Regions from separate parts of the Cutibacterium sp. LaCa_255 genome, predicted to be linked through region 1. Evidence: riboswitches for the same ligand, from Rfam matches in the RefSeq annotation. Region 1 holds a riboswitch; each other region holds the start of a gene.
What was found. Region 1 has a riboswitch for cobalamin ahead of cobO (cob(I)yrinic acid a,c-diamide adenosyltransferase). Riboswitches for the same ligand answer to the same signal wherever they lie in the genome.

Region 1 (4,097 bases):
TCAAACGCGTCGGATCAGCGCGGTTCAAGATCATCGTCGTCATCGTCATCGCCGCAGTCTGGGCGATCAGCTGGTCGACGACCGGAAGGATTTTCAGATGAGTGACGAAGCCCTGTTGTCGACCGAGCACCTGTACGCCACTCACCCTGGCCGGCCCATGGTGCTCACCGACGTCAACGTGTCCTTCCGCGCTGGAGTTCGGGTGGCGATTCTGGGAGCAAACGGATCGGGCAAGACGACGCTGATGCGTTGCTTGTCGGGCTCCCTCAAGCCCGTCAAGGGCAAGGTCAAGAGAGGTGACACCGTGCTCGGTCACGGGCGCACCCAGCTTCGTGAGCACCGTCGGGCGGTTCAGCTCGTCCTTCAGGACCCCGACGACCAACTCTTCAGCGCTGACGTGAGCCAGGACGTCTCCTTCGGCCCGATGAACATGGGGCTGGACGTGGCGGAGGTGCGCGACCGCGTCGCCGAGGCCCTGCAGCTACTCGGGGCCAGCCATCTTGCCGAGCGTGCCACGCACCAGCTGTCCTACGGCGAACGCAAGAGGATTGCTGTCGCCGGTGCCGTCGCCATGCGCCCGGATCTGCTTCTCCTTGACGAGCCCACCGCCGGACTCGACCCGGTCGGCGTCACCAAGATGCTGGAGGCTTTGGACCGTCTGCGCGACCACGGTACGACCGTGGCGATGGCTACCCATGACGTCGACCTGGCCCTGGCCTGGGCTGACGAGGCGCTCATCGTTGTCGACGGGGGAGTGCAGCAGGGGCCGATCGACGAGTTACTCGCAAATGTGACCATGGTGGAGAGGGCCCATCTACACCTGCCTTGGCCCCTCGAACTGGTCCGGCGTCTTGGGATGGATGAGCGTCCCCGAACGATGAGCGAGGTCGTCGCGATCCTGTCACACCTGGCGCCGAGCAGTCCGTGTTGACGTCATCGTTGTGACATCAGCGGCACAAGGCACTCTTGATGGGGCGGCCACAGTGCGGCGGTTCGATGGTCATCATGAACAGGTCAGCGCTGTCGGTTTCGGCAGTGCCACACCATGTGCGTTTCGCTGCCGAGCAGACCTGGGCTGCCTGCCTGCTGGCCTCCCAGATCAGCTGAGTCCAGGATCAGACAACTGTGCACACTGGGTGGCTCGTCGTCACTCAGTGTGCTGCCAGGTCCACGCCACGACGGTGCGGGCCGGTTTCCAGCCCCGCAGCCGGCCGATGCTGTCGGCGGTCTCGACGCCGAACCTCATGAGGTCACCGCCCAGATCCCGGTGCAAGGACTCCACGAGCATCTCGGCCTCCATCGTCACCCCATGGACGACGAGCCGTCCCCCGATGGGCAGACGTGGTCGACACTGGGTGACGAGAGTTTCCGTCGCACCGCCGCCGATGAAGATGGCATCCGGGTCGGGCAGTCCCTCCGGCAGCCCCTTGGCGAGGTCGGCGTCGATGACCTCGAACTGGCCGGGCAGAGTGAGTTCTGCGGCATTCGTGCGGGCATTGGCGGCCCGTTCTGCCTTGCGCTCCACCCCGATGGCTCGGCAGGTCGGATCGGTGCGACACCACTCGACACCGATCGACCCGGCGCCGGTGCCGAGGTCCCACAGCAGCTGGCCCGGCATGGGTCGCAACGCTGCCAGAGCGACGGCCCTCACCGGATGTTTGGTGATGAGGCCGTCATGGGCGAAGTGCGTCTCGTCGAGGCCAGGCGTGCGTCCGAGGAGGGTGGCGTCAGGATCATGGGTCATGAGGGAAGCTTAGGGCAGTGCCGGGTGAGGACAACCCGACCCGTGTGACACAATCGACGATGGCCCTCGGGGAGGAATCCGGTGTGAATCCGGAGCGGTCCCGCCACTGTGAGCGCCTCAGCGCGAGCCAGGTCGATCCTGCGGGTCAGGTCACGGAAATCCCGTGACCCGACGGGCGCGGACCCGCAAGGAGGTCGTTCATGCCGCACGCGCGCAGTGGCGCCACACCAGACGACGGGCTGTCCACCAGACAGCGACGATTACGGCCAGTTCTTGCTGTGAACACCGGCGAGGGCAAGGGCAAGACGACAGCGGCGATGGGTACCGCCCTGCGCGCCTGGAACCAAGGGTGGAAAGTCGGCGTCTTCCAGTTCGTGAAGTCCGGACGATGGCATGTCGGCGAGCAGGACGCCCTGCAAGCTCTCGGGAAACTCCACGAGGAGACCGGTGCCGGCGGTCCCGTCACATGGGAGGTCATGGGGACTGGATGGTCCTGGGCACGCTCCTTCGATGCCGCCGATGACCCCGAGGCCGCTGCCCGCGAGGGGTGGCGACACGTGTCGGAACTCCTGGCCAGCGAGGCGCTTGATTTCTACCTTCTTGACGAGTTCACCTACCCGCTGGACTGGGGATGGCTCGATGTCGACGAGGTCGTCGACACACTGGTCAACCGCCCCGGCACCCAGCACGTCGTCATCACTGGCCGTCGCGCCCCGGCAGCCCTCGTCGAGGCCGCAGACCTCGTCACCGAGATGACCAAGGTCAAGCACCCCTTCGACGCCGGTCAGCGTGGTCAGGCGGGAATCGAATGGTGATGCGCATTCCACGAATCCTCATCGCCGCCCCGGCGTCGGGAGGCGGTAAGACGACCGTCGCGACAGGTCTCATGGCAGCCCTGCGTGCCACCGGCCGGACGGTGGCGCCGTTCAAGGTCGGGCCGGATTACATCGATCCCGGTTACCACTCGATGGCCAGTGGTCGTCCGGGCCGCAACCTGGACTCCGTCATGTGTGGTGACGAGCTCATGGCCCCGCTGCTGGCCCATGGCTTCGTCACCCCCGATGCGGCGGACATTGCGGTCATCGAGGGAGTGATGGGCCTCTTCGACGGCCAGCTCGGGACCGGACGCGGGTCCAGCGCCGAGATCGCCACCTCGACCCAGACCCCGGTGGTCGTGGTCGTCGACACCGCTCATGCGTCCCTCACCCACGCCGCAGTGGTGGCAGGTCTGGCGACGTTTGATCCGAATGTCACGATCGCCGGTGTGATCCTCAACCGGGTCGCCTCTCCTCGTCATGGTGCCGAGGTCGTGCGCGGACTCGACCGACTCGGCATCCCGGTGCTGGGGCGGATTCCGCGCACCGAGTCGATCTTCGTGCCGTCTCGCCACCTGGGCCTGGTCCCGGCGGGGGAGTGGGAGCACTCCGCCTCCAAGGTCGCCGGCCTGGGTGACCTCATCGCCGAACACGTCGATCTCGACGCCGTTATGGACCTGGCCGATTCCGCACCCGACCTCGACGTCGAGCCTTGGGATCCGCGAGCCGCTCTGCAATCAGCTGGCTGGCAAGGCCATTCCTTCGACGAGCCGCCGGTGGTCGGAATCTTCGCGGGGCGAGCCTTCACCTTCCGTTACCCCGAGACCACCGAGATGTTGCGGGCGGCCGGGTTCCGGGTCGTCGACGTCGATCCCCTCACCGATCGACGTCTTCCGGACGGCATCCAGGGCCTGTACCTGGGCGGTGGATTCCCGGAGATGCACGCCACGGATTTGGAGGACAACACCGAGCTCGCGGCAGATGTCCGCGCCCATGCCGAGGCCGGGATGCCGATCGTCGCGGAGTGCGCCGGGCTTCTCTACCTCTGCCGTCACCTCGACGGGCGCGACATGGCCGGCGTCCTTCCGATGGACGCGGCGATGGCGACGAGGCTGACGATGGGGTACCGGGTCGCCACCCGCAACTCCATCAGCGTCGTCGGCCACGAATTCCACCGCACCACGACGACGCCATTGGCTGACGTCGACCCGGCTTGGCACATCGCCATGCCCGACGGCACCGATCGTGCCGAGGGAGCTCTGGGAGACCCTGCTTCTCTGGGGCGTCCCACCGTTCAGGCCTCCTACCTGCACCTGCACTGGGCCGGTCACCCCTCCCAGGCGGCGTGGTTTGCCCGTGAGGTGGCGAGGTTCCACGAGGGGAGAGGGGCCCAGGAGGGCGAGCCTGACCTCAATCACCACGGGGACAGCGACATTGCCGACGGTCTAGTCGACCTGGCCGTCAACGTCCGCGTCCTCGAGCCGCCGCAGTGGCTTCGCGACGCAATCACCTCCACCGAGCACGACTGGGCGCGTTAC
Region 2 (4,097 bases), 1.2 Mb from region 1:
GTTTGTTGCGGTATGTGTCAGGACTGACGACGGCGACGCACGACGAGTGCGACGATGAGGGCGATGACCACGACGGCAATGACGACGATCGTGGCAACAGGCCCGGACTTGGAGCCATTGTCTGACGACGTGTCGGCGTTCTGGGTCTTCTTGGTGTTGTCGCCGGTCAGCTGGAAAGAGGCGCCACCGGCGCTCCCGGCGGCCAACTTGGGGGGAGTGCAGGACTTGGTCTTTGGCTTGTTGTAGCACCAGCCTTCGATCGATCCGGGGGCCGGCTTGTACTGGTCAGCACCCTTCTCGGAGTAATCCCACGCAGCCCCGGCGCCGGAGGCGTGGTAATACGCCCAGTACTGACCGTTAAAAGTCTTGGGGCAGGTTTCGGGATGGTTGTTCATCGTGCAGATGAGACTGGATTTGTTCTTGCCGACGGTAATTCCGGCCTTCTTGAGGGCGTCGGCGCCGGTGGATGGCGAGTTGACGCACTGGTTGGACAGCACTTTCTGGTCATCTGTGATGACGAAGACCCAGACGTTGTTGGCGTTGAGGCAGTCGTCAATGGCTTTCGCCTGTCCAGTTTCGGCGCTCGGTGAAGGTGTGGCCTGCGCGGCGACCGAGAAGAAGATGGTCAGGGTGGCGAACAACACAGCGGCGAGCACTCCAACCATGGGTCGGAGTGCTCGCCGACTCTCGATGCGGGGAATACTCACCTGACGATCATGCCTCAGAGGAGAGTATTCGACCCAGCAGCTGTCTCAGACGCCGGTACGCGGCAGCGCTGGACGGTCCGAGGGACGGTTCGACGGGCCGACCGGGGCTGGTGTCACTGGGGCGGGTGCCGTGGCCGATCCAGTTGCGGTGGCCGTTTCGGTGGCGGATGGCGTCGGAGTGGCCGATCCGGTCGGGGTCATCGTCGGTGTGCCGGTGGGAGTGACGGTCGGGGCCACTGTCGGGGAGACGGATGGCTTCGGCGTCTGGGTCGGGGTCACGCTCGGATTCGGAGTCGGGGTAGCCGAGGGGTCGTATGGTGTTAGACGGGCATCCCAGCTCGGTCCAGCATTCCAGTCAGCGGCGGAGGACTTGAAGTACCAGCCTTCAATGGATCCGGCCTTGGGCTGGGCGCTCGCGGCGCCGGTCCTCGAGTGCTCCCATGTCGCCGACTTGTCAGCGCCAGCCGGGGTGGCGTGCCAGTAGGACCAGTACGCCTCGTGGGTGTCGGTTTTCGTCGGGTAGCCGTTGATCATGGTGACCATGCTGCCCTCGGCCTTGACGATGAATCCGGCGGACTCAAGCGCCTCCAGACCATTGCCGAACTTCGAGGCGCAAGCACCCTCGGAGGTGCCGTCGTGCTGCTCAACGTAGACCCACACATGGCCCACGGCGATGCACTTCTGGGCGCCGCCCATGTCACCGGGCTTGCCGGTAGGGGTGACAGTGGGCTTGGTGGTTGGGGTGGTTTTGCAGGAGGGGGTGTTTTTGGGGGTTTTGCCGGACCATGTTGAGGCGTAGCCGTGGCCGGTGATGGCCATGATTGCTTGGTCGGTGGCCATGATGTTGGGTTCGTGGTCGTTGCGTTGGGCTTGCCATGCGCCGACTTTCGTGAGGTTTTGTTGGCGGATGAGCCATTGTTTGACGGTTGTCATGTCTTCGCCGCGTTCTGCGAGTGCGCTGGCGAGCATGCCGGTGGAGTTGGCGGCGGAGTAGGTTTCCCAGTAGTCGCCGTCGTCGTGGGTTTTGGTGTTGATGGCCCATGTGGTGGCGTTGTTGGCGGCAGTGTCGATTTTGGTGTGGTAGCCGTCTGGGATGAGGTGGGGGTTGCGTTGGAGGAGGGTGAGGTCGGACAGGGCGATGCCGGTGTAGTCGGGGTCGCCGACGAAGGTTTTCGTGCCGTCGTGGTTTCGTTTGGTGTATCCGAAAGCGCCGGCATCGTCACCTTGGGTGCCTTGGGTGGACAGCAGTTTGTCGAGGATCTTCGTTGGTACCGGGCGGTTGGCGCGGGTCAGTGCGATGGTGATGAGGTGCGGGCCCCAGTACATGGTGACGCGGTTTTGCATGCCTGGGGTGTCGTCGTTGATGTAGCTGGCGAGCTTGATCCACAGGTTTCCGGTGTCTTTGCCGAGGAAGTAGGTGGGATCCTCGCCGAGAATTTCGGCGGTCATGATCACCTTGGCCAGGCCAGCCGGGTTCTTGTCGACGTACTTCGGGCCGGCTTCCTTGAGGGCTGTGGTCATTTCTGTGACGGTGTCGGGGTGGGCGTCTGAGCCGACCAGGGCGATGATGCCGTCGGCGATGCCGCCGGCCTGTCTGTAGTTTGTCGGGTCTTCCTGCCACTTCTGGGCGAGCCAGTCGGCGGCTTTGGCGACGTAGGTGCTGGTGGCGGCGGTGTCGTTGACCGATCCGGCCCACATGGCACCCTTGACCGGGTTGGCCGGCGGATCGAAGCAGTAGGGAGCAGAGCCGTCATCAATGGTGGCGGTGATGGCTGCATGGGATGGCGCGGGCTGCGGGTCAGCGAACGCTGGTGCCGCGAACGGCGATGCGACGAGCGCACCGGCGGCGAGGCCGGCGACCCATTGATTGAGCCTGGTCATGTGGCGGGCCTTCTTCCTGAGGCTGCGTTGCGCTCCGGACGGGAAGGGCCCCTGAGTCGAACTCACCGCAGTCCTCGACGGTGTGTAATATTCCTTCGACAACCCAGGTACTCCGACTCGGGATGAGCCCCTCACGGTTGCGGGTCAGTTCCGGATTCGCACCGGATTCCCCTGCGGTCGCGGTGTCAGTTTAGGCTTGGCGCCACCACATGTCCACATTCGGGTTCGGCGACGAGAACACCTTATGTTAGGATCCTGGTGGTTTCATCGATGGGGAACCTGGTGTGAATCCAGGACTGTCCCGCAACCGTGTAGTTCGACAGAGATGTCGGCAAAGTCGGATCACCGTCGTTGAGATGTCTCGTACTCAATTCCGTCGTGGACAGCGGAATGGTCGGTCCTGTCTTTGGATGACGACGAAGCGTCCACGCAGTGAAAGGCAGGACCTGTGAGACGGTTCAAGGGGTTGGCCGTGGTGTTGTCTGTGGCCATGGCCATACCGATGGCCATCGTGTCATTCGTTCCGGCGTCGGCAGCACCGGCGACGTCGTACGACGATGAGGCGCAGAAGTGTATCGATCAGAAGCACGTGTTCGTGTATGCCGAGCGTGATGACGGGCATGTCGACACCGGCTGCGCGTCGAAGTTCTCCACTGGGGTGGAGGCGTTGAAGTCAGCCGGTTTCGACATCGGCAGCACCGATTTCGGTGGCGACCTGGGAATGTTCATTGATTCAATCAATGGATATCCGGAGAACCCCGATAAATTTTACGCCTATTGGGGTTATTTTCATGGTCAGCCGGCTGGTAGGAATGCCGAGACAAAATGGGAGTACTCGCAGCTAGGTGCCAGCAACTACCACCCGAAGCCTGGCTCGATCGAGGCCTGGCATTACATGCTCATTGATGGCCCGTGGGAGGTTCCTCCGACCTGGAAGCCGAAGGTTGATCCAGCCCCGACGACTCCGGTAGCGTCCTTCGAGATTCCTGACAAGGCCCTGCAGAAGTGCATCACTGACAAGTTGGACACCACTACCCCTTCCAAGGATCAACTTGCTGGCGTGACGAGCCTGAGTTGCCGGAATATGGGAATCAAGGACCTCACCGGCCTTGATCGGCTGACCGGTCTGGGAAAAGCCTTTCTGTCGGGTAACAAGATTAGTAATCTCAAGCCGTTGGCCTCCTCGACTGGCATTTTCAGCCTGGATGTCAACAGCAATGAGATCACCGACGTCGCGCCTCTTAGGTCCTTGACGAAGCTGTCCCGGCTGGACGTCGGCAAGAACCACATCCGTGACCTATCCGCGCTCAAAGACATCAAGGGTCTAGGTGACGCCGACATCACCTCGAATTTCCAGGCCGTTGACGGTGACTCGGCCACCGCCGGGGTTCAGGTCCCCGTCCCGACAGCTGTCGACCATCACGGTACGACCTTCGTGGCCGACCGCGAAGTGCCTGAGGGTGTCAAGATCAAGGGCAAGAACGTCACCTATCCCTCTGCTGGCGACTA
Region 3 (4,097 bases), 450 kb from region 1:
AGGGTGCGGAGGTGAGCGCCGGGGACGGGTTCGGCGACGGCGTGAGGGTTGGATCGGGTTGGCGTCAACATGTCATCCACCGTGCTGCCCGAGCCCCTCGTCGCGCATCGTGCTGGCGGTCGAATCGGAGCGTCCTCCCGTGGTAGGAGGATGGTGATGCCACAGGATTGGTCCCGATGAACATGGGAGGCGCCGATGAGGATCAGTGATTACTTCGGACTGTGGGAGAACGATAGGAGATCGGACCCCGCGCGCAGATCTTTGGAACAGGAAAAGGCGTTTTGGCATGGGCACGCAGCGGTCTACGACCAGCACGCAGGTTTGACGTGCAGTTCCCTGGCTCAGATCGGCACCGTGACCAGCATCGTCGAACCTGAGTCATCGATCCTTGACGTTGGCGGCGGAACCGGACGGTTCGCGATTCCGCTGGCACAACGCGGCTGCCGTGTGACTGTCGTAGACCGTTCAGAGGACATGCTCCGTGTGCTTTCGGAGAATGCTGAAGCCGAGGAAGTCAAGATCGAGACGATCCAGGGGCAATGGCCCATGGACACAGGAAGGGTTTTCGACACCGTTCTTGCTGCGTGGTCCTTGTACTGGGCCCTCGATCTGGCGGCGTCCTTGCGGGCATTGGTTCGGCAGGCTCGACGGCACGTCATCATTATTGACACCACTGGATCACCGACGGCCTGGGATCATGCCCTTGCAGCAGCACAGGGGGAAGATGTCCGTGTTTCACAGGCTCGCCATCTACTCCTTGCAGGTGGCCTCGCACAATTGGGGATTCCAGCAGAAATTAGAATTCTCGAGGAATATCGAGTTGTTTCTGAAGATGAATTGTACCATGAGGTCCAGACTCGAGGAGGTAATTTTTCCGAGGCGATCAGGATTATGGATTCCTATGCGATTGGATTCCCGCGCGGATGGAGGTGTAGACGCACAATTGGTCTGGTGCATGTAGATGCGAAGGGCCTTGTGGGGGCCCTGCCCGACATGCCTGTGTGAGGGGAGTGTCGATCAGTTCAAGGTCTTCATTGATAAGGTATGTGTATCGGTAACCTAAATGGGTGTGAGGGAACTCCGGTGTGATTCCGGGGCTGACGCGCAGCGGTGACGGTGACCGTCTCGGCGTATGCCACTGGGCCAGTGAGGCCTGGGAAGGTGCTGAAACGGGTTGAACCCCAGTCCGAAGACCTGCCGATGAAAATCCACTCGACACAAGCTCGCGTCATGGCTTTTGGTTGGAAACCCTTACGTGGGGCCCATCTGTGACCGTTGGCGTGGGAACGGAACGGAAGGACCATTGCGATGGCGCGAAGGTACACGCGGAGGGTCGCTCTTGTCGCTGCATTAGTGATTCCTGTCTCATTCATGGCTGGTTGTGGGAGCGCCGTCACGGAGCAGAACGCCTCGACGGCGTCGTCCCACGCAACCGGTTCGAAGGCCGGGCACACGTCATACCCGCTGACGGTGGAGAGCTGTGGGGTGAAGCAGACGTTCGATTCCGCCCCGACGCGCGCAGTGACATTGACGTCAACGGCGACTGAGACGATGCTCGAGCTAGGGCTGGAGAAGAGCATGGTCGGGACGGCGTACCAACGCACTCGCCCCATCGGTGCCCAATACAAGGAGGCCTACGACTCGGTGTCGGTTTTGGCCGCTGGGCAGCCTTCCATGGAGAAGCTTTTGTCCGTAAATCCTGATTTCGTGTATTCCGGGTACCCGGACGGTTTCTCAAGGAGCAACGGTCACACCCGGAAAGACCTACAGAAGATGGGGATCAAGACGCATCTCAGCCCTGTGGGATGCACCAATGAGGTCAAGGCCTTGGATGATGAGACCAAGGAGATCAGGACCATCGGCCAGATCTTCGATGTGAATGACCGAGCTGAGGCATCGATTCGAAAGTTCAACGACAAGGTCAATGCCGTCAAGAAGTCCGTGAAGGGGAAGGAGCGCCCCAAGGTGTTCCTCTACAACTCAGGTGAGGACGCCCCGACGACAGTTGGTGGGTGGGCCTATGCATCGGTGATGATCGATGCGGCGGGAGGCGAGAACATCTTCGCGAATGAACCGCTGCGGTGGGGAAAGATGTCGTGGGAGCAGGTTGCAAAGGCTGATCCAGACATGATTCTGATTTACGACTACAAGACCCCGAGTGTCGATCAGAAGATCAAGACGTTGAAGTCAATTCCGGCACTGAAGGACACCAAGGCCGTCAAGAACAATGCCTTCCCGGTGATCAGTCTCTCGTTGGCACAGCCCGGCCCGCGTTCGGCTGAAGGTATCGAGCAGCTTGCCAAGCAGTTCCACGGCTGATGATGGGTGCACGTGGTGGCATTGATGAGTCATCCACGGCTGTGAAACGGCAGGACGAACTCGTTGCTGTCCTCAATGCCCTTCCATCCGAGTCGGCATCTGTCGGGGAAGACAGGTGGCGTGGCGATTCGCATCGTGGACACCTGGTCATAGTCTTGTCCGTACTGGCCGTCACGTTGATTCTTGTCCTGGGACTCGCGCTGTCAATTGGCTCGGTTCATGTTCCCTTCGTCCAAGTATGGAAGGTCGTTGCGCACCGGGCTCTGCCGGCAGGTGTCGTCACCGTTGATTGGACTGCGTCGATCGACAGGATCGTTGCTGATGTCCGGCTTCCTCGTGTGCTCCTGGCGGCAGTCGCAGGGATGGCGCTGACCACTGTCGGCACAGTCGTGCAGGCGCTGCTTCGCAACCCACTGGCGAGCCCCACGGTGCTCGGCGTGTCGTCGGGAGCTGCAACCGGAGCCATTACCGTCATGCGGTTTGGTCTGCTCCTCGGTGGTGCGGTCTCTCTCGGGTTGGCCGCGTTCGCAGGCGCGTTCCTGACGCTTCTACTCGTCTTGGTGATCGCCAGACGGAGGCAAACCCTTTCTGCAGGAACGTTGGTTCTCACCGGCATGGCGGTTTCGGCCCTGTTGTCGGCAGTCAACAACTTCATGGTTCTGACCTCCCCGGATCCGCAACTGGCGTCGCAAGTCCTCTTTTGGAGTCTCGGAGGCTTCGGGGCCGCCAAGTGGGAGAACCTTCCCGTCCCCACCCTCGTCCTCGCTGTGGGAATGCTCTTATGCCTGGCTGAGGCGTCAAATCTCAACCTCCTTCTTGGTGGGGAAGGGACAGCGGGTTCTCTCGGCCTGGACGTTGATCGGTTCCGAACCTGGATGTTCGTTGTGGCAGCTGCAATTGTCGGTGTGACAGTTGCGGTGTGTGGCGTCATAGGATTCGTCGGCCTGGTGATGCCGCACATTACGAGGATGCTGGTTGGCGCAGATCACCGCCGAACCCTTCCCGTAGGACTGCTTCTGGGTGCGATTTTCACCGTGCTGGCGGATGTTGGGGCGCGGATGGCCATTGAGCCGCAGGAATTGCCGGTAGGTATTGTGACCGCGCTTGTCGGGGCTCCATTCTTCCTGTTCCTGTTGCGACGCACCTTGGGGGAGACGTCATGATCGTCAGTGGTGCAGAACTGGTGGTCGCGGGCCTGGGTGTCGACATCGAGGGGCGCCACATCGTCCAGGATGTCGACTTCGTCGCCCACCCCGGTCAGGTGGTGGGGATCCTCGGCCCCAATGGGAGCGGCAAGTCGACGATGCTGCGCTCAATCTTCCACTCGAGACGCCCTACGAAGGGGACGGTGACCGTCGATGGTGTCGATGTCTGGGCGCGAGACACGAAGTGGTCCTCCCGGCACATTTCGGTGGTTCTCCAAGAGACTCCCGCGGAGTTCCCGCTGACGTGCGGGGAAATCGTCCGGATGGGGAGGACACCTCACAAGAAGTCGTGGCGGTCGCTGAGCGAGGGCGACCTTGCCCTGTGCGGCGCAGCCATGGAGCTTATGGAGGTTGGAGATCTCGCGACGTCGACATTCTCACGGATTTCTGGAGGAGAACGGCAGCGGGTGACAATCGCGAGGGCGCTGGCGCAGCAGACCGGCCTGCTGATCATGGATGAACCGACGAACCACCTTGACATTCATCATCAACTCAAGGTGATGGAGCTGTCGCGGCGCCTCAGGTCGACGGTGGTGGTGGCACTTCACGACATCAATCTGGCCGCACGATTCT
Region 4 (4,097 bases), 860 kb from region 1:
CGCTTGGCGTCGTTGAATCTGTCCAGCCCACCGACGAGGTAGCCGGTGATGCGGCGAATCCGGTCGAAGGACCCGGAATCCTCGTGACGGCCGCACTTGGGACACTCGTCGTCGATGATCCCGGTGTAGCCGCACTGAGGATCCCGGTCGACCGGGTGGTTGATGGACCCGTACCCGATGCCGCTGGCAGCCATGTACCGCACGAGGGCCTCGAAGGCGTCGACGTTGCGTGCCGGATCGCCCGACAGTTCGACGTACGAGATGTGACCGCCGTTGGTGAAGGCGTGATAAGGAGCCTCAATGCGGATCTTGTCCGCAGCACCGATGTGGTACCAGACCGGCACGTGGAAGCTGTTGGTGTAGTACTCCCGGTCGGTGACTCCCGGGATCGACCCGTAACGCTGACGGTCCATCCGCACGAATCGTCCCGACAGTCCCTCGGCTGGGGTGGCCAGAGCCGAGAAGTTCAACCCGGTGCGCTCGGCCGCCTCGTCCATCCTCTCTCGCAGGTGGCCGACGATCCGCAGGCCGAGTTGCTGGGCCTCCTCCGACTCACCGTGGTGGACACCGACCAAGGCCGTCAGGGTCTCGGCCAGCCCGATGAACCCCACCGACAGGGTCCCGTGCTCGAGCACCTCGGCGACGGCATCGTCAGGCCCCAAGTTCTCCGAACCGATCCAGACCCCCTGCCCCATGAGGAAGGGGAAGTTTCGCACCAGCTTGTGGGACTGGATCTTGAGCCGGTCGAGCAACTGGTCGATGACGAGGTCGATCATCCGGTCGAAGGAGGTGAAGAAAACATCGACGTCGTGGTTGGCCTCGATCGCCAGCCTCGGCAGGTTGATCGACGTGAAGGACAGGTTCCCGCGTCCCCAGGTCTGGGCCTGCGAGGGGTCATGGACGTTCGACATCACCCGGGTGCGGCAGCCCATGTAGGCGATCTCGGTCTCGGGATGGCCGGGCACGTAGTACTCGGCGTTGAACGGGGCGTCCTGGAAGGAGAAGTTCGGGAAGAGGCGCTTGGCACTCACCCGACAGGCCAGCCGGAACAGGTCGTGGTTGGGGTCGTCGTCGAGATTGACACCCTTCTGCACCCGGAAGATCTGGATCGGGAAGATCGCGGTCTCCCCGCCGCCCAGACCGGCTTCGGTGGCCTCCAGCAGGCAATGCATCACCATCCGCGCCTCCGGGCTGGTGTCGGTGCCGTAATTGATCGACGAGAACGGGGTCTGCGCCCCGGCTCGCGAATTCATGGTGTTGAGGTTGGCGATGAGGGCCTCCATCGCCTGGTAGGTCTGACGACGCGTCTCCTCGACAGCCTGGCGACGGACTCTGTCGGCGACCCGGTCGGTGTCGTCAATGAGCCCGGCGAACAGTTCCGCCACCTGCTCCTTCTCACGGGCCAGCGCGGCGGCATCCGGCTCCAGCACCCACCCGGAGGCCGCCTCGCGCACCTCGTCGAGATGCTCCTCGTCACCACCGAGAACCTCGAAAGTCCTCGTCAGACCGATTTGGGCGGCCTTGACGAAGGTCTTGGCGACCCCCGGCGCCATGTCTCGGTCAAAGTTCGGCACCGCCTGGCCACCGTGTTGGTCATTCTGGTTGGACTGGATCGCAATGCAGGCCAGGGCCGCATACGACCCGATCGATTGCGGGGTTCGCAGCACGCCGTGGCCGGTGGAGAAGCCGTGCCCGAAGAGATCGGTGAGGTTGATCTGGCAACAGGTGGTCGTCAGGGTGAGGAAGTCGAGGTCGTGGATGTGGATGTCCCCGTCACGATGGGCGGCGGCATGGGTGGGGTCGAGCACCTCGAGCAGGTTGAACTGCTTGGCCGACTCGGTTCCGTAGCGCAGCATCGACCCCATTGCGGAGTTGCCGTCGACGTTGGCGTTCTCCCGCTTAGCGTCAGCCTCCTCGGCGGAGGCGAAGGTGATCTCGCGCAGGGTGCGCATGAGGGCGGACTGCTGGTCGCGGGCGACGGTGCGACGCTGACGGTAGAGGATGTAGGCCTTGGCGACGTCGTCATGTCCCTGATCCATGAGGGCCTTCTCGACGAGGTCCTGGATGGCCTCGACGTCAGGGGTGTCCTCACCCATCTCGCTCAGTCGGGAGAGCACCTCGAGGGCGACCTCGGAGGCCAGGAGTTCGGGGGCGTCGATGCCACAGGCGACGAAGGCCTTGCGGACGGCCTCGACGATCTTCGTCGAGTCGAATCCGATGACCCGTCCGTCCCTCTTACGGATGGATGCTGGTACTGCTCGCTGCTGGCTGATGGACACCGAATGAAGGGTGGTCGACATGCTCTCTCCTCGAAGCAGCGCACGGGTGGAGCAGGTTCGCCCCGGGTCGTCCCGCGCGCCCGTAGTCGTACCGGGTCGCTGACCCGGGCACTGGCAGGTCTTCGGACTTCAGGGCTTTCCGTCGCCAGACGGGTTCCTACCGAGCGACGCTTCCCAGCCGGATGGCCAGTGCGTGTGTCGCCGTCGTTCCCTGTCACCGCTGCGGGGCAGTTCCGGTTTCCCACCGGATTCCCTCTTTCCTCCCATCACCGCCAGATGTCGAGAAACCCCTACATCTGGTGCCTCGCGATGAGAACCAGCACAAGATGAAGGGTATACGCATCTCGACGCATCCGCGCACCCGCCCCCTCGTCTCGCCGTGGCGGGTGCGCTCCCCCGCGATCAGAGCCAGTTGCCACGCCCTTCGGATCGCACATCAGGCTGGCATCATGGACACACGCCAAGGGAAAGGACACAACCCATGGAGATCACCAGCACGTCCATCAAGGAAGGCCAGCCGATCGCCCTGGCCTACGCCCACGCTGATGCGGGCGGCAAGAACGTCAGCCCGCAGTTGAGCTGGACACCCGGCCCGGAGGGCACCAAGTCCTACGCGATCACCATCTACGATCCCGACGCCCCCACTGGTTCCGGCTTCTGGCACTGGATCCTCGCCGACATCGCGGCCGACGTCACCTCCCTCGACGAAGGCGGCCCGCTGCCCTCCGGCGTGCGCGAGTGGACCAACGACTACCAGGAGGACGGCTACTCCGGCGCCTGCCCGCCGCCCGGACCGGCCCACCGCTACATCCACACCGTCCATGCCATGCCGAGCGAGCATCTCGACATTCCTGACGACGCCGCCAACGTCCAGGTCCGCTTCGCCATCCACACCAGCGAGCTGGACTCCGCGTCGATCACCGGAACTTTCCAGCAGTCCTGACGATGACCAGGGCTGCCAACCGACCTCGTGGCAGCAAACACGAACAGGCGCCGTCGACCACGTGTCGGCGGCGCCTGCTTGACTGGCGTCGTGAAGCTTCGGCAGACATTGCTCACTCTCCTCGTCGCCGTCGGTCTGGTATCGATGCCGCTTTCCGCCAGTGCCGAGTCAGCAACCCCCACCCCGACGACCACCAGCACCAGCTACGCCAGCGGATCCGCGGACTCTCCCAAACCTGCCGCACCCATCACCCCCGGAGCAGGAATGGGCTGGGGCTCAGACCCGGTGTCCTCAGAACACGCATCCCAGATGGAGTGTGCCTCCGTGATGTTCGTCGGCGTTCGCGGCTCCGGGGAAACCCCTCCCTATGGCGAGACCATCACGTCGATCCGTGACGCTGTGGCCCAGAAGTGGAAGGGCAAGGGAACTGTCCGTCAGGTCTACCTGGACTACCCTGCGGCTGACCCTCACACCCTGCAACAGGCATCGATGAGCAGTCTCCTCTTCGACGCAACCATGCCGTCGACGGAGTACTTCGACTCTGCGGCTCTGGGAGCCAAGAAACTCACCGCCCTCCTCAACGCCGAGAAGAAGCAGTGCCCCAAGGAGTGGGTCATCCTCGCCGGTTTTTCCCAAGGCTCCCAGGCCATCACCCAGGCCCTCGCCCAGACCGACACCCCTCAGCGCCTGGCAGGTGCCATCCTGGCCGGGAACCCAGACCACTACCCAGGGCAGAACGTCCAGGAACTCAGTGGAGATGCCGACCGGTCAGCCATGGGAATGGCTGCCATCCTCTACTACTTGCGAGAGCGCGCACATGCGACCCCCGGGGCCAACCGTGACGCCCAGATGCGGGCCATCATCAAGGCCACCCT

Region 2: it holds a riboswitch for cobalamin, as region 1 does, so the genes downstream of both, ACP8ML_RS09780 (prenyltransferase/squalene oxidase repeat-containing protein) here and cobO (cob(I)yrinic acid a,c-diamide adenosyltransferase) in region 1, are expected to answer to the same signal.
Region 3: it holds a riboswitch for cobalamin, as region 1 does, so the genes downstream of both, ACP8ML_RS00385 (ABC transporter substrate-binding protein) here and cobO (cob(I)yrinic acid a,c-diamide adenosyltransferase) in region 1, are expected to answer to the same signal.
Region 4: it holds a riboswitch for cobalamin, as region 1 does, so the genes downstream of both, ACP8ML_RS11145 (anaerobic ribonucleoside triphosphate reductase) here and cobO (cob(I)yrinic acid a,c-diamide adenosyltransferase) in region 1, are expected to answer to the same signal.

Annotation. Positions count from the first base shown of each region.
Region 1 covers NZ_CP190956.1:533,187-537,283, forward strand. The annotation lists gene cbiQ (cobalt ECF transporter T component CbiQ) at 1-101, shown strand, start outside; gene ACP8ML_RS02355 (energy-coupling factor ABC transporter ATP-binding protein) at 98-931, shown strand; gene cbiT (precorrin-6Y C5,15-methyltransferase (decarboxylating) subunit CbiT) at 1,148-1,744, opposite strand; cobalamin riboswitch at 1,768-1,904, shown strand; gene cobO (cob(I)yrinic acid a,c-diamide adenosyltransferase) at 1,945-2,559, shown strand; gene cobBC (bifunctional hydrogenobyrinic acid a,c-diamide synthase/histidinol phosphate aminotransferase CobBC) at 2,559-4,097, shown strand, end outside.
Region 2 covers NZ_CP190956.1:2,148,258-2,152,354, reverse strand. The annotation lists gene ACP8ML_RS09785 (hypothetical protein) at 18-707, opposite strand; gene ACP8ML_RS09780 (prenyltransferase/squalene oxidase repeat-containing protein) at 753-2,588, opposite strand; cobalamin riboswitch at 2,574-2,813, opposite strand; gene ACP8ML_RS09775 (leucine-rich repeat domain-containing protein) at 3,037-4,097, shown strand, end outside.
Region 3 covers NZ_CP190956.1:86,387-90,483, forward strand. The annotation lists gene ACP8ML_RS00375 (ABC transporter ATP-binding protein) at 1-71, opposite strand, end outside; gene ACP8ML_RS00380 (class I SAM-dependent methyltransferase) at 196-1,005, shown strand; cobalamin riboswitch at 1,036-1,216, shown strand; gene ACP8ML_RS00385 (ABC transporter substrate-binding protein) at 1,486-2,319, shown strand; gene ACP8ML_RS00390 (FecCD family ABC transporter permease) at 2,319-3,482, shown strand; gene ACP8ML_RS00395 (ABC transporter ATP-binding protein) at 3,479-4,097, shown strand, end outside.
Region 4 covers NZ_CP190956.1:2,446,787-2,450,883, forward strand. The annotation lists gene ACP8ML_RS11145 (anaerobic ribonucleoside triphosphate reductase) at 1-2,300, opposite strand, end outside; cobalamin riboswitch at 2,376-2,586, opposite strand; gene ACP8ML_RS11150 (YbhB/YbcL family Raf kinase inhibitor-like protein) at 2,761-3,222, shown strand; gene ACP8ML_RS11155 (cutinase family protein) at 3,487-4,097, shown strand, end outside.